2 linked regions of the Lacibacter sp. H407 genome follow. The protein of the gene in region 2 interacts with the protein of the main gene of each other region in a pairwise test. Links are inferred from orthologs where the notes say so. Each region holds a gene or a part of one and is shown on either strand. Other genes may lie near its edges.

Evidence for each region.
Region 1: the proteins of rlmB (region 2) and WG989_RS18440 interact in binary tests that used the Escherichia coli proteins (3 or more experiments, as listed by UniProt). The link is inferred for Lacibacter sp. H407 from one-to-one orthologs.

The regions. Positions count from the first base shown.
Region 1 is NZ_JBBKTU010000001.1:4,292,834-4,295,991, forward strand. Bases 150-3,042 are described here. They hold WG989_RS18440 (NAD(P)H-hydrate dehydratase), read left to right. Parts: upstream 150-786; coding sequence 787-2,298; downstream 2,299-3,042. Other genes in these bases: WG989_RS18435 (hypothetical protein), read left to right, coding at 255-713; WG989_RS18445 (BamA/TamA family outer membrane protein), read left to right, coding at 2,302-3,042. Also shown: sodium:proton antiporter NhaD, read right to left, coding at 1-16; more of WG989_RS18445, read left to right, coding at 3,043-3,158. UniProt on the Escherichia coli protein: Bifunctional enzyme that catalyzes the epimerization of the S- and R-forms of NAD(P)HX and the dehydration of the S-form of NAD(P)HX at the expense of ADP, which is converted to AMP.
Region 2 is NZ_JBBKTU010000001.1:3,959,368-3,962,475, reverse strand. Bases 192-3,034 are described here. They hold rlmB (23S rRNA (guanosine(2251)-2'-O)-methyltransferase RlmB), read right to left. Parts: upstream 2,074-3,034; coding sequence 1,309-2,073; downstream 192-1,308. Other genes in these bases: WG989_RS17065 (CPBP family intramembrane glutamic endopeptidase), read right to left, coding at 2,929-3,034; WG989_RS17070 (SDR family NAD(P)-dependent oxidoreductase), read right to left, coding at 2,117-2,932; WG989_RS17080 (NAD-dependent epimerase/dehydratase family protein), read left to right, coding at 271-1,272; WG989_RS17085 (TonB-dependent receptor), read left to right, coding at 192-201. In the rest of the region: more of WG989_RS17085, read left to right, coding at 1-191; more of WG989_RS17065, read right to left, coding at 3,035-3,108. UniProt on the Escherichia coli protein: Specifically methylates the ribose of guanosine 2251 in 23S rRNA.

The DNA.
Region 1 (3,158 bases), 330 kb from region 2 along the record:
TCAGAATTGTAGCCATCTGTGCCTGTATTAAAGGCTGCAAAGATAGTCCCTAATAAAAAGAACGGTCGTAATCATTGCGTTTGATTCAACGATATGAGTTTACTATGTAAAATTTGTTAAGCTTTCTTTCACACAGCAAAACAAAAAAACAACGTTTCAGTTACAGGAAAACACAAACCGGTCAGGAATTTTATTCCAACTGGTAACAAAGCAATTGGCATTATTTTAGCAAACATTTTATCAATCATCTATCCATGTTTCAAAAAAGCAGTCTCGTATTTCTTATTGTGTCTGTTCTAACCATTTCAGCTTCTTTCGCTCAATACCGTCATCAGGCAGGTGTTCGGCTAGGCAGTAACGATCAGGTTGTTGCTACGGGATTCACCTACCGCTATCATTTCAATAACAACAAAGCTGTAGAAGCCATCCTTAACCTCCGAGATCCACTTGCATTGGGTGCCATGTATGAAATATTTAAACCCATCGGAGCGGTTGAAAACCTGCATTGGTTTTATGGAGGTGGCGCTTTTGTTGGATTTACAGGGTTTGATAATTTCGGCCTGTTAGGAATTGCCGGTCTCGACTATCAATTTACAGAAGTGCCCATTAATTTATCGATCGACTGGAAACCAGAGCTAACATTGATCGAAGGTGTTCAATTCAGAGCTTCAACCGTTGCCGTTTCTGTTCGCTTTGCATTTCTGAAAAAATAATTTGTTCTCTTGGTCTCTTGAAAGGTCTGATCGTTATCAGGCCTTTTTGTATTTGCAATTGTAACTTTAGCGTATGAAAATCTTTTCAGCCGAACAGATCAAAGCATGGGATGCATACACAATTGAGCATGAACCAATTTCTTCCATTGATCTGATGGAACGTGCCGCCACCGCCTGTGCAGAATGGATCATGCTGCACCACTTCTCCAAAAAGAAGCTACATGTTTTTTGCGGTAAAGGAAACAATGGCGGTGATGGACTTGCGATCAGCCGACTTCTTTTGCAGGAAGGCTGCAATGTAACCGTGTACATTCTTGAAAATGGAAAACTCGGAACCGATGATTTTCAAAAAAATCTTGCAGTATTACACACGCATACAAAAGACATTCATTTTTTACAATCGCCGGAGTTTTTTCCCGCTTTGCAATCAGATGATGTGGCAATTGACGCCTTGCTTGGAACAGGTTTAAATAAACCATTGGATGGATTAGTTGCTGCATTAGCCGAACATATCACCCACTCTCCTGCTGCCGTTATTTCCATTGATATTCCGTCGGGGATGTTTGCCGATAAAAGTTGCAAAGAACACACTTGCATCAGAGCCGACTATACACTTAGCTTTCAGCAATACAAAACCTGTTTTTTGATGACTGAAAATGCAGAATATTGCGGCGATGTGCATTTGCTCAACATTGGTTTGCACCAGGCCTATTATGATCAAACAGTTGCTGAGCATCAATTGATCGACCGGGCATTGATCAATACCATTTATCGAAAACGAAAAAACCATTTACACAAAGGCAATTTTGGTCATGCACTGATAACGGCAGGTAGTTATGGAAAAATTGGCGCTGCTGTATTAAGTGCAGAAGCCTGCTTACGCAGCGGTGCAGGATTACTAACGGTGCACAGCCCACGCTGCGGGTATGATATTTTGCAAACAAGTATTCCCGAAGCCATGCTGGATACTGATCCGGAAGAACGCTTTCTTTCTACACTTCCAACTGATCTCTTACGCTATGCTGCAATTGGGATTGGACCGGGCATTGGCCTGCACGAAAAAACAGCGGAACTGTTGTTACAACTGTTGAAGCAAATTCATCAGCCAATTATATTGGATGCCGATGCACTGAATCTCTTATCGATCAAAAAAGATATGGCAACATATCTTCATGAAGATTGTTTGCTCACGCCCCATCCAAAAGAATTTGAACGGTTGTTTGGTAAAACAGCAAATGATTTTGAACGGGCCGAACTTGCACAACAAAAATCAATTGAGTTAAATTGTGTGATCGTGTTGAAAGGTCATCACACATTTATTGCTTGCCCCAACGGCAATGCATACTTCAACAATACCGGCAATGCAGGTATGGCCACTGCAGGCAGTGGTGATGTATTGACTGGCATACTCACCGGTTTGCTGGCGCAAGGTTATAATACAGAAGAAGCAGCAATACTCGGTGTTTATTTACATGGCTTGGCAGGCGATTTAGCTGCACAACAGATATCGCAGGAAGCAATGCTGGCGGGAGATATTGTCAATCATATTGGTGATGCATTTTTGCAACTTTCACAAACCAACTGATGCATGCAGCAACAATCAACTTCTTCTTTTATTGTTGCGTTTATCTGTGTGTTACTAATCAGTCAATTAAACGTAACAGCACAGTCAACAGATTCTGCTGTTAATAAAAGTCATCTGCTGGTAGTACCTGTTATTTCCCGTTCTATTGAAACCGATTGGTCGTTTGGTGCCGGCGGCACCTATACATTTTATACAACACGAAAAAAAGATTCAACCACACGTACTTCTTCCATTCGTTTTCTCGGCAGCTATTCGTTGCGGAAGCAATTTATTTTCACCATCAACGGACCGGTATTTTTTCCGGGTGAAAAATATATTTTAAACAGCCATTTTTCGTACAGCTCGTTCCCCGACCGATTTTGGGGACTGGGTAATAAAACCCCAACCAGTAACGAAGAAGAATACGATTTCAGACAATTCTATGTACACCTGCATGGCGAACGTTTATTGGGTCATAAAGTATTTGCCGGATTGATCTATGATTTTCAACGGGTGATCGATATCAATGTAAAAGATGCTGGCCTGTTTGAACAACAACAGGTAGCAGGTCGACAACCTTACCAGGTGTCGGGTCTTGGTGCCAGTATTTCATGGGATACACGCAACAACACATTCTGGCCCAACAAAGGACATTTACTTTCATTGCAGGCAACGCATTTCACTTCATTGCTTTTATCAGATCATCGTTACACAAATTTTATTGCTGATGCACGATTGTACAAACGCATTTATCGAAAACAAATTTTGGCGATGCAGGCTTATGGCTTCTTTAATACAGGAGCAGATGTGCCGATCAGAAGTATTGCATCGCTAGGCGGTGCCGACCGTATGCGTGGTTATTTCAACGGCCGTTACAGAGA
Region 2 (3,108 bases):
TACTGGCGCAGCGATGGACGTATTTCGTTGCGGAAAGATAAAAAGAACATCAGTTGGCAACTGGCGTTGGATGTGCAGAATTTATTTGCGCAGGAAAATGTTGACGGGCTAAGCAGAAGGTATGATCCTACAACCAATCAATGGACATTTAAACAGCAATCAGGTATTGTTCCGATACTCAGTTATCAGATCGATTTTTAAACTCAACACAAGAATACAAAGAAAGTTTATAGTCAACCCTCGTTATGTATCACCCAAAATCTACATTTTATGCGAATACTTATTACCGGTGCAACAGGTTTGCTTGGAAGTAACCTTGTTCGTTTATTACTTCATCGTGGCTATTCCGTTGGTGTTTTTATTCAAACAAGGTCGTACACAAAAACATTGACAGACTTGCCGATAAAAAAACATTTTGGTGATGTACTCGATAAAGAATCACTCGAAGCAGCCGTGCAGGAATACGACGTTGTGATACATGCTGCAGCAATAACCGACTACTGGCCTTCACGTTCTAAGAAAATCTGGGAGGTAAATATTGAAGGAACCAGAAATGTAGTAAGTGCCGTGAAAAAATTTAATTTAAAACGACTTATCTATGTTGGTTCAGGTAGTTCACTTAACGCACCGGGTACCGACCAGTATAAAAAGTATAAACTACCTTTTACTGGCGCAAAATACGGACTGGATTATATTGATTCAAAGTATATTGCTTTGCAACTTGTACTGAATGAAGCGAAGCAAGAAGGATTACCGGCATTGGCCATTTTGCCCACCTTTATGATTGGACCATATGATTCATTGCCAAGTTCCGGAAAACTGATTCTTGCATTGGCAAAACGAAAGTTGAAATTTTACACGGGGGGTGGCCGCAATTTTGTTCATGTAAGAGATGTTGCAACGGCTATTGCTAACAGTATTGAAATGGGACGCACCGGGAAATATTATGTAACCGGCAACGAAAACCTTACTTATCAGGATTTTTTTGAAAAAGTAACAACCGTCATTGGTGTGTCTGCACCTCCTTATAAAGTACCTGACAATATTATCAAATTCGTAGGATTGATTGGAAGTATGCGAGGAGAATTGTTCGGTAAAAAACCGATCATAACATACCCAACCTCAAAAATAGCTTGTGATAAACTTTACATCAGCAGTAAAGAAGCAGTTGAAGAACTGGATATGCCGCAAACATCGGTTGAAACGGCTATCAAAGAATGCTTTGACTGGATGAGTAATAATCCGCATCTTATACAATCTACAGCGATATGAAGAAGATAGTATTCATTTTTTTCAACCATAAGAAAATTAACCTCGTTGCTTCATTGCTTCGTACAAGATCATGGCCGTTGCTATACCTACATTCAAACTTTCAAAATCTCCTTTCATCGGGATTTTGAAAGTTTCATCACATATCTTCATCAAGCCGGGAAAAACGCCTTTCTCTTCGCCTCCCATTACAATGGCACAAGGTTCTTTAAAATCGCAATCATAAATATTTTTTGCCGCTGTCATTTCACTCGCAAACACACGAATGCCATTCAGGTGCAGATCATCCACGGCTTTCATTAAACTGTTTACTCTGCAAACAGCAATTAATTCCAATGCGCCTGCGCTCGCAAGAATGGCATCTTCGTTCAATGCCCCTACTCCTTTATCGGGAATGATGAGGGCTTGTGCACCACAGCATAAAGCAGTACGGGCGATGCCCCCAATATTCCGGATATCAGTTACTCCATCAAGGATAACAAACATTGGCACATCACCTTTCTCTACAACCCAATCAATCACTTGTTGTAAATCCTGATAACGGATCTTCGAAAGTTGTGCAATAAATCCCTGATGATCGCCTACGTTAAAGCTGTTTAGTTTTTCAACAGGCACTTTATTCACCGGCACCTGCTGTTTAAACGCAAGCTTCAGGATCTCCTCTGCTACATCGCCATGCTGGTTATTCTGCATGTAAATACGATCGAGTTGCTTTCCTTCCTGCAAGGCTTCCAGTATAGGAATACGACCAACTACTAAGGAAGATTTTTTGGGACGTTGTTGTTTTTGTCGGAATTGTTTCACAGTGTAAAGAAACAATAAAAAGAAATTCTACAAGACGAATAATTTAACTGTAGAGCTGTTTTTGTTTTTTGTACGTTTTTCGTGTTAGCAAGTCTGCTAAGGTTGGGAATAAACGAACCAGCGTGTAATAGATTTTTCCAGACAAGCCGATGATAGTTTTGTTTTTCCGTGACACAATGTTTTGGGCTATTTTTTTTGCAACATGTTCAAGGCTGGCAACATGCCATCCCTTTCTTTCATCCAGCGGAATAAATTCACCATTTGGCCCTATGGTTGTTTTGCCGTTTTCTACTGCTGTAATTCCTACATATACCAGCCCCACATGAATTTTATCTTCCCGATGCTCTATTCGCAAAGCATCTGCAATTGCGGTAAGCCCCATTTTTGCAGAGCAGTAAATGGATATAAATGGTAAGCCTTTTAACCCGGCAAGGCTTGAAATAAAAACAATACTTCCTTTTTGTTTTTTTATGTACGGGATGGCCATTTGAGTAAGCATGATCGGCGCAATGGTATTGATCTCATAAATACGTTTCAAAACATCTGCTGATACCGATTCTATTCTTCCCCGCATGGATGTACCTGCATTGTTGACTAAAATATCTATCACTCCAAATTGCTTTAATGCAAACTGAATAAGAGCTTCGGCTATTGGTACTTGTGTGATGTCTCCGGCAAACGAGTAAACTTCTATTTGTAAAGCTTTCAATTCCGCTTCAGCTTCTTTAAGGCGTGTTTCATTACGTGCATTGATAATAATTTTTGCACCACACTTGCCCAACCAAATAGCAAGGGCTTTGCCTATTCCCATAGAAGAGCCGGTAATAATTACAATTTTGCCCGCAACGCTTTCGCTCATACAAATTTCATTTTCGGATTATACTTTACAGAAAAGAAATCGCTTGAAAGAGACATGATCCAATGCGTGAAAAAAGATACAAAAAGACTGTTTGTAGCAATGGTAATATAGCAAAGTAGAATGCCATACGGAAAAGCGCCAATTGTTTCATTCATCCCTTTAGGTATGTGAGTGCA